One region of the Halobacillus sp. genome, then DNA from elsewhere that is predicted to be linked to it. Evidence: riboswitches for the same ligand, from Rfam matches in the RefSeq annotation. Region 1 holds a riboswitch; each other region holds the start of a gene.
What was found. Region 1 has a riboswitch for S-adenosylmethionine ahead of metK (methionine adenosyltransferase). Riboswitches for the same ligand answer to the same signal wherever they lie in the genome.

Region 2: linked by a shared signal. The riboswitch ahead of WAM07_RS06975 (OsmC family protein) and the one ahead of metK (methionine adenosyltransferase) in region 1 are both predicted to bind S-adenosylmethionine.
Region 3: linked by a shared signal. The riboswitch ahead of WAM07_RS14295 (methionine ABC transporter ATP-binding protein) and the one ahead of metK (methionine adenosyltransferase) in region 1 are both predicted to bind S-adenosylmethionine.

What each region holds. Positions count from the first base shown of each region.
Region 1 covers NZ_JBAPTY010000384.1:7,114-10,394, reverse strand. The annotation lists gene pckA (phosphoenolpyruvate carboxykinase (ATP)) at 1-715, opposite strand, end outside; SAM riboswitch class I at 1,313-1,425, shown strand; gene metK (methionine adenosyltransferase) at 1,652-2,848, shown strand; gene WAM07_RS16050 (gamma carbonic anhydrase family protein) at 2,937-3,281, opposite strand, start outside.
Region 2 covers NZ_JBAPTY010000155.1:645-3,925, reverse strand. The annotation lists gene WAM07_RS06980 (sodium:solute symporter family protein) at 1-1,133, opposite strand, end outside; gene WAM07_RS06975 (OsmC family protein) at 1,130-1,612, opposite strand; SAM riboswitch class I at 1,695-1,800, opposite strand; gene WAM07_RS06970 (EamA family transporter) at 1,966-2,865, opposite strand; gene WAM07_RS06965 (hypothetical protein) at 3,147-3,281, shown strand, end outside.
Region 3 covers NZ_JBAPTY010000336.1:14,834-18,114, forward strand. The annotation lists gene WAM07_RS14280 (thioredoxin family protein) at 1-35, shown strand, start outside; gene WAM07_RS14285 (hypothetical protein) at 135-461, shown strand; gene WAM07_RS14290 (TlpA family protein disulfide reductase) at 454-870, opposite strand; SAM riboswitch class I at 946-1,054, shown strand; SAM riboswitch class I at 1,210-1,318, shown strand; gene WAM07_RS14295 (methionine ABC transporter ATP-binding protein) at 1,391-2,416, shown strand; gene WAM07_RS14300 (methionine ABC transporter permease) at 2,409-3,077, shown strand; gene WAM07_RS14305 (MetQ/NlpA family ABC transporter substrate-binding protein) at 3,109-3,281, shown strand, end outside.

The DNA of each region.
Region 1 (3,281 bases):
TGCCTGTTCCGGATAAACCAAAAAACAGAGCTACGTCTCCCTCTTTTCCGATGTTTGCGGAGCAATGCATAGGAAGCACGTCTTTTTGTGGCAATAAGTAATTCATAACTGAAAAAATAGATTTTTTTATTTCGCCTGCATACTCCGTTCCGCCAATGAGTACTACACGATGCTTAAAAGAGATCATAATAAAGGCTTCTGAGTTGGTTCCATCTACTTCAGGGTCCGCTTTAAAAGTAGGTGCAGAGATAACCGTGAATTCTGCCTCATGATTTTTCTCTTCTTCTTCGTCTGGTCTAATAAACATTTGGTGGGCGAACAAGTTATGCCATGCAAACTCATTAATTACCTGAATCGGAAGGCGGAACTTTTCATCTGCCCCTGCGTATCCTTTAAAAACAAATAAATCATTGCGATTTTTCAAGTAATCCAGTACTTTATGATAAAGGTTTACAAAAACTTTGTCTTCAATAGGTTGATTTACTTTGCCCCAGTCGACCAATTGGCTAGACTGGTCATCCTTGACAATGAATTTGTCGTTGGGAGACCTTCCCGTATAAGCACCGGTTGTGGCCTGGATGGCACCTTTATTTGTCAATGTTCCTTCGTTGCGATCCAGAACCCTTTCCACTAGCTGAGGGACCGATAATTGATGGTGGACATGGTCTTGAGCTAATAAAAGATTCAATTCTGACATTTGATTAATGGCACTCATATGTGTCTACCCGCCTTTATAAGAAAATTTTAAACCAAGCTATGTGTTAATCTGAACATTAGTATAACACAATCGTTTTATTAATCCATACTAATAATGAAAATGCTTTCAATAATTTTTGTGATTGTCAGGTTAAATCTTAAAGTTGTTTTTTGCAAGCTGGATGATCTGGAAAAAGCACGACATTTATTAGATATTCAGCAATATTGAGGACAGGGAATTCTTTTATTATCTAATCATCCCTTAACGGAACGGCAATGGGTGAATTCGGGAAAACGTTTAGGATAGACGTTCATTCGAATACCGGTGTGAAGTTGAAAAACCATTCAATTATTTCCAAGTGCGTTAAGAGGTGATTAATTTCTTCCTTTAGTATAGAGGAAATGAAGAAATGAGAATGTGAAAAGTCATATGAATTATACTATGTAGGAATAGGCAGAAGGTTTATTATTTTCGCCAAAAAATTTGGTGGCCATTACAATGGGAGACCAATATTGAAACGAGAGAGTAAATCCTGGAAATGGGCGTTCCTCACAGCATTAGTGCTTTAATTGACATTAAAGTACGTTTTCGATACGATATCTTAGAACGGAAACTCTCTTATCCAGAGTAGGTGGAGGGACAGGCCCTTTGAAGCCCAGCAACCGTCATGTAAAATATGACATGGTGCTAACCTGAAGCAAGGACGAATACTCCTTGGACGATAAGAGCGAAAGGAAGCAGCCCCCTTTCCTCGAGTCAGGAAGGGTTTTTTCTATTTTTAAGGCAATATCTACACCAAGTGATATGCCGATTGCTATTCCAAATTGCTTGCACCTTAGGTTGTGACATCCATAAGAAAAGAACATAGATTGAGACTATGAAAAAGTTTCTACACATACTGGTAAAGAGTTCCGTCTAAATACTTTGTACTTACAGAAGGAGGAGTTTTTCAGAATGCCAGCCAATCGCCGGTTATTCACATCAGAATCTGTTACAGAAGGTCATCCGGACAAGATTTGTGACCAGATTTCTGATGCTATTTTAGATGAAATTTTAAAAAATGATCCAAATGCAAGAGTTGCATGTGAGACAACGGTAACAACGGGACTAGTACTTGTTTCAGGAGAAATCAGTACCAATACGTATGTTGATATTCCAGCCATTGTTCGTAAAACCATTAAGGAAATTGGATATACAAGAGCTAAATTTGGATTTGACGCTGATACATGTGCTGTATTGACAGCCATTGATGAGCAATCTCCTGACATTGCCGGCGGCGTAGATGTTGCCTATGAATCCAGAGAAGGTCAAATGAGTGATGATGAAATAGAAGCTATAGGAGCCGGAGACCAGGGACTCATGTTTGGTTTTGCTAATAATGAAACCAAAGAACTGATGCCGTTACCGATTTCATTAGCTCATAAACTTTCCAAAAGATTATCAGATGTACGTAATGACGGAACATTGGAATATCTTCGCCCAGATGGAAAAACGCAAGTAACGATTGAATACGACGTTAATGATCAACCTGTTCGAGTGGATACGATCGTTATATCAACCCAGCATGCAGAAGAAATTACACTTGAACAAATAAAAAAAGATTTAAAAGAACAGGTTATTGATCCTGTTGTCCCTTCTCATCTAATTGATGACAGCACAAAGTACTTTATTAACCCTACAGGCCGCTTCGTTATTGGAGGACCTCAAGGTGACGCCGGATTAACTGGCAGAAAGATCATTGTAGATACTTATGGCGGCTATGCGCGTCATGGGGGCGGGGCATTCAGTGGAAAAGATGCTACTAAGGTGGACCGTTCTGCTGCCTATGCGGCCAGATATGTAGCTAAAAATATTGTAGCAGCTGGTCTTGCTGATACAGTTGAAGTGCAATTAGCCTATGCTATTGGGGTAGCGCAGCCAGTGTCCATTTCCATTAACACCTTTGACACAGGAAAGGTAGCTGAAGAAGACCTCGTGGCAGCTGTAAGAGAATTGTTTGATCTCCGTCCTGCAGGCATCATTAAAATGCTTGATTTGCGCAGACCCATTTATAGGCAAACAGCTGCCTATGGTCACTTTGGCCGCACGGATGTAGAATTTCCGTGGGAGAGAACAGATAAGGCAGAAGAGTTAAAACAGCGTTTCAGTTAATAAACTGCTCGTGTATTAAAAAGGGAACTTCCTAAAAGAGGAAGTTCCCTTTTTAATAATAATATAGATACGATGATCGTTAGATTGTTTAACCTTGTATTCCTTTATAATATTGCCCTTTCTCTACATAACTGGTTCGGATTCGATTCATTTCTTTGATATCATCTTCGGTCAATTCACGTACGACTTTAGCCGGCCGGCCGAAAGCAAGGGTGTTCGGAGGGATTACTTTACCTGGAGGCACAAGACTGCCGGCGCCAATAAAAGCCTGTTCTCCTATTTCAGCTCCGTCAAGTATTAAGGACCCCATGCCTATTAAAGCATTTTTCTTAATGTGCGGAGAGTGAAGGGTAACCTGGTGCCCAACCGTAACGCCATCTTCAATCACCAATGGAAGACCAGGACTCTGATGAAGAAGACTAAGATCCTGAAT
Region 2 (3,281 bases), on a different contig from region 1:
GATTGTTCTGTACGAAGGAATCCGAAAATGATCATGAGTCCTGTCAGCAACAGCAGCGACCACTTAGTATATTTAACTAGTTGTTCTGGAGAGGCCCCAGGGAAAATGGCGCTTCCGACGTCTTTCCCAAGACTGGTGGCTCCTGAGAACTGACAAGGCGCGCCCCATCCGAGAGCACATGCCCAGATGCCTAAGAAGAACAGGCCGACGAATGGAGCGGGCAGTACTTCCATTAAATATTGGGGAAGAGCAACAAGTCCGAGGCTTGCGTCAGGAACGACCGCAGCGGCAGATAAGCCAAATAGAATACCCAATAGAATAAAAGGAACACTCATCACTTCTGCGACGATTAAGCCTTTACGTCCTTCTTCAGGCGTTTTACAGGATAAGGCCATTTGAAAAGCTGCCTGCGCTAGAATCACGTTTACCAGGAAAGTGGCAAACCATACTAGGATTACTTGAAGGCCTGCGCCTCCCCAATCAAACATGCTCGGCTGCTCGGCTGCAAGCTGTTGTAAGCCGGAGATGCCCGGGTTGATGAAGAAGGCCACGGTTCCAATGATAAACATAATGGCAAAAATAATCGTGTTCATCGTTTGTGTAAAGGCAACAGCCCACATACCGCCTGACTGCAAATAAACAAATAGTAAGATCGCTGTAAAAGCGACGGACAAGGATAACGAAACGCCGGTAAACACGTGAAAGGCAGAAGCAAAAGCAATCGCTGTAGCGACGGACCACATTGGGAAGGCGAATGCTGTAATCGCACCTGATAAAGCTTTAGCACGTCTGCCGAATTGATCGCCGATTAACCCCGAGATGGTTACAACTAACTTCTCACGAAACGATTTGATTAATAATAAGGCAATCAGTAAGACTTGTAATGTTTCTGCGACTCCGTACCAGATGGCGGAAATTCCTGTCAGGTAGGAAAGCTCGACAATCGATATGTACGTCGAACCTGAGAAGAGGCCAGTTATACAAAAGGCTACGGTCCACCATCTAAATGTCCGTCCCCCTACAAAATATTGCTCGCCGCGATTGGCTTTTCGTTTCGCCACATTACCAACGATGATGAGGGCGAGCGTGTATAATAAGGCAAGTGAAATCATCCAAATTCCATATGAACTCATGTTTGTACCTCCTTGTTGATGTTCCAGATTACTTCAATCTTTACGTTTGCATCCTTAAACAAGTTGTAAGCCGGGCAGCGTTTTTGAACGTGTTGAATAAAATCTTCTTCGTCGACTTCTTTTTCATCAAATGTAACGTCCACCTCAAGCGTCACGGTTTGAAAGTGGGGGCTCACATCAGCTGTCCCGAACAACCCTCTGTGATCGATATCCCCGCTTGAAGCTGCCTCCAGTTTTTCAATCGTTAACTCTTTTTCCTTCGCCACCATTTCGACCACAATCATGAAACAGCCGTTAAGCGATCCAGTGATGTATTCCATAGGAGTTAATGCTTCATTAGAACCTCCAAGTTTCTCGGGTTCATCAATTGTAAACGTAAAGTCCCGAATGGAATGCGCATTCTGAAACTGGCTGGTGCGCTTGCTTTGTGTGTCAATCGAACGTAATGCTGACTTCTTCTGTGTTTGCTGAACTGTCATTTCATGTCCCCTCCGTTTAAAATATAAAAAACCCTTCTACTTTTCTGTAAGAAAAATAGAAGGGTTGGTTTAAATGTCCCGACTCTTATCTTTCAGACAGAAAATGTCTGCTGGAATGAGCACCTTGTTTATAAAACAGGTTGCCGCGGGATCAAAGGACCAGTTTCCTCCACCGCTCTCGATAAGAAAATTATGAATTTAAAGAATATTGTACTTTTTTACTTAATCATCTGTCAACAACTTTTTTGAGTGTCAGCTTTTGAATAAGGAAAGGATGAGCGGGGAAATCGCTTAACCAGATGAATTCATTACATAAATGAATCAGGTTATCTTTTGCAAAAAAACAGAAGCACTTAGCTCACTTGATGCCGTTGTTCCCCCCGCATCAGCTTACCGCCAAACTCATTTATAAAAATAGCTGCAAGGATCAAAAAAACGCCGACCCACTGCAAAAAGGTGACCGTTTCTGAAAGAATCAGCATGGCTGAAATAATGGCGACTGGAAGTTCCACAGAACTCAGCACATTAGCGAGACGACCCGAAATAAGTGGAGCACCGCCCGCAAAGAACAGAGGAGGAATAACGGCTCCTACTAGGGCAATCCCAGCACCAATCGTCCATAAGCGCATGTCCAGGACGGGAACGGTAGGAATGTCGCGGATGAAGATGAGCATCACAAGCACCAAAGATCCCGTCACCATAAGTGAACTTCGCAGTATAGGGTGGGAATCAACAGCCACCTGACCACTAAAAAAAATAAAGCCGGCATAGGAAAACCCTGACAACAGTCCGAGTAGAAGACCGACCGGGTGTAAATTGAAACCACCATTTGTAAGTCCTGAAGCTAACACGACCCCCGTAAGTGTGACGACCAGGGAAATCAAGTGAATGCGTTCAGGTGGAGTTTTGGTGAAAATCCATTCATACAGCATACCGATCCAGACAAATTGGAAAAGCAGAATAATCGCAATAGAAGCGGGGAGGTACTGCATCGCTCCGTAATAAAAGATACCCGTCAGTCCAACCGTACTGCCTGTAGCAGCAATTTTGACAAGGTCCCATCTTTGAATTTCTTTTACATGCAGCCCTTTCCAAAAAGATAAGCCCCACAGTAAGACAAAGGCAGCGAACATTTGGACAATATTTAACTCCCCCAGAGAGTACCCATATTGAAAGCCTGTTTTTACAAATATAGGGGTGAAGCCAAAGCTTGCCGCACCCAGGAAGACGAGAATAATTCCTTTTCCTTTCATTACTAATAACCTCCCATCAAGACAATCTGTGCTTCTATCCTTTCGAACACACTGGTTCTATTATTTCAAAGCCCCTTTGAAAACTCAATTTTAGTGAGGAAAACAAGTGTATAACCAATGGAGAATGTATTCAGAAATGTCGGATTTTCAGGGGAATTCTTGAAAATCATAGCGATAAATGTAAAACGATTTTTACAGGGATTTTCTCCCTTTTGTCGAACTAAATGGGTATAAGGGAATCGCTATAAAAATCAGAAAAACAAAAAGGAGTGTTCGTGGGGATGTTCAAGAATAGTCTATTAAAGTTCATGCCGTATAAAGAGCAGGGTATGGTGGAAACGAATCTGGTCAATGTGATGAAGCGATTGAAAATTGAAGATTTTACGTTCAACTGGGACCGCAGCAGCTGTTATGTA
Region 3 (3,281 bases), on a different contig from region 1:
TGTACGACAAACTTTCTGAATATGTAAAAAAATAAATGAATTACCCGGTAAATGACGAACGATTCTTCGTTATTTTAGAAGGGATGACTCCTCCTTATCAAGAATTTATTTAACAAATAAAGGAGGAGTTAACAATGATGGAATTCATACAAGATTGGGTTAAACAAGTGAACCAGAGAACAGATCTTTTGCCCACTTGGCGAGAACGCACGCTTAACGTAATTCTTCTGGTCGGCAGTCTTAAAGTTTACCTGTATATAGATCATTCAGGTGTACATCTTAAAACAGATCATCAGGATAATGGGCATAATGATATTCGCTTGCAATCTTCCAGTAGTATTATGAAAACTTTATTTGCGGGAGAACAAAAGTTAACTTCTCTTCCCCAAACCACCATTAAAGTTCAAGGGGCGTACCGAAATATATTATTTATAGAATCACTTCTATTATTGGCTAGATAAGTTCACCGAGAGATTCTACAACGGATAAGAAATTTGCTTTATCCCCGAATTGTGAATGAATAAAACCATCCTTATTAATTATAACGGTGGTGGGTACGCCGTCGCTATTATACAAATCGTAAATTGTTCGTCCTTGGTCTTTAAGGGCTGGCTGAGATAAAAACTTTTCTGCATATTCTTCTGCCTCAGCTTCGCTCCGTTCACGTCCTGCTACATTTATAGTTATCATTTTTACTTTCTCATGATTCATTGTTTTATAAAGCTGTTCTTTTTTGGGTAAATCTTTCCCGCTATCGGGGCACCAGGAGGTCCAAAAAGTAAGTACTATGACTTTCCCCAGATCCTCTTTATTGTTATACGTTCCTTCCTTATTGATATATGGAAGTTCGAAACTTGGCGCATTCCTCAACGTGACCACTCCTTAATTGTTGACTTAATTTATAGCCCCATGCTAACATAATCATTAATTTAATAGCGACATCTTCACTTATCCAGAGAGGCAGAGGGACTGGCCCTTTGATGCCCGGCAACCGGTTCATGCAGATGAACACGGTGCTAATTCCTACAAAGTATCTTACTTTGGTAGATGAGAAGAGCGTTTTAAACGAACTCTTCTAAATAGCGAAGAGTTTTTATTTTGTCGAATTTACAGGATTATTATCAAGTTGACACGAAATTCTAACAATGCTAGAATCCTCTTTATAGTACGTACACGTATTAAAGTGATAATAAATTAATATAGTAAAATCTCTTATCCAGAGAGGCGGAGGGACTGGCCCTTTGATGCCCGGCAACCGGCAAGCTAAGACTTGGCAAGGTGCCAATTCCTGCAAGGTAATTCCTTGTGAAGATGAGAGAACAGATAAAGATTGTTACGCTAACCTTTCTGTTCTCAAGCAGAGAGGTTTTTTTATTGGAGGGAAGACGACATGATTTCAATTAAAGGCTTATCCAAAGTCTTTCGTACAAAACATCAGGAGGTCCGTGCCGTCGACGACCTTAGTCTACAGATAAAAAAAGGAGAGATTTACGGGGTTATCGGTTATAGCGGTGCTGGAAAAAGTACTTTTATAAGGCTGCTAAACCGCCTGGAAGATCCATCGGACGGCAAGGTCACCATCGATGATCAAGAATTAACTTCTCTAAACAAAGGGAAGCTGCGGGAGGCCCGTCAGGAGATTGGTATGATCTTTCAGCATTTTAATCTCTTGTGGTCTCGAACCGTCCACGATAATATAGCTTTTCCACTTGAAATAGCTGGCGTACCAAAAAGCGAAAGAACCAAACGTGTTAATGAATTAATAGACCTGGTGGGTCTTAGTGGACGAGGCAATTCTTACCCGTCTCAGTTAAGTGGCGGACAAAAACAAAGAGTTGGAATAGCTCGTGCGTTAGCGAATAAACCGAAAGTTCTTCTTTGTGATGAAGCGACGTCAGCTCTTGACCCAGAGACAACGGATTCTATTCTTGATCTATTAGTAGATATTAACGAGAAGCTTGGACTGACAATTGTACTCATCACCCATGAAATGCATGTGATTCGAAAGATTTGCCATCAGGTAGCCGTTATGGAGCAAGGTAAAATTGTGGAACAGGGAGACGTGCTTGATGTTTTCCTTTATCCAAAAGAACAGGTTACCAAGAAGTTTGTCGATCAGGTAATGGGAGACCCTGAACGGGAACATTCCCTTCAACTCATAAAAGACACCTATAAAACTGGTGAAATTCTTCGTCTGCACTTTGTAGGTGAGAGCACCAACCAGGCTTTAATCAGTGAAGTGTCCAGAAAATTTGTGCTAGATGTAAACATATTGCACGGAAAGATCACCCAAACCCAAAAGGGTGCGTATGGAACAATGTTTGTTCAATTCTTGGGTGATAAAGAAGAAATCACGCGTGCGATTGAATATATTCAATCCACCTCTGTAGAAGTGGAGGTGAGTCCAGATGATTAATCAGTTTTTCCCAAACGTCACTATGGATGATTTGATAACAGCTACTAATGAAACACTCTACATGACGCTTATCTCTGTAGCAGGTACGTTTATTTTAGGCTTACTGTTAGGTTTGCTTCTGTACTTGTCAGGTCCTGGAGGTCTGTGGCAGAACAAGATATTAAACTGGATAACTGCTTCAGTCGTTAATATATTCAGGGCTATACCTTTTATCATTTTAATTCTGTTATTATTCCCATTTACTGATTTTCTCATTGGCACTATTCGAGGTCCTAAAGCGGCACTCCCTGCGTTAATTATAGGTGGCGCGCCATTCTATGCACGGCTTGTTGAGATTGCATTGAAAGAAGTGGATAAAGGTGTCATAGAAGCTGCTAAATCGATGGGGTCTAAATCTTCTACTTTGATTTTTAAGGTGCTTCTTCCTGAGTCAATGCCAGCTCTGGTTTCCGGAATTACTGTTACAGCTATAGCTTTAATCGGATATACTGCGGTGGCGGGAGCGATCGGTGCCGGTGGTTTAGGTGACTTTGCCTATTTCTACGGCTTTCAGCGCAGCGACTTTGATGTTGTCTTTATTTGCACGATTCTCATTGTGATTATTGTTTTCATTTTCCAATTTATCGGGGACTTCGTTTCGAGAAAATTGGATAAAAGATAAAAATTTTATTACTAAAAAGGAGAGAGTATTCATGAAAAAAATCACACTCGGTATATTTACTTTATTATTAATTATTCTTTTATCAGCATGCGGTTCATCAGATGAAGGAAACTCAAGTTCGGAAGATAGCGGCGGCGACGGCGGTTCTGAAGAAGGAACTACTGAAATAGCTGTAGGAGCTACAAGTGTTCCACACGCAGAAGT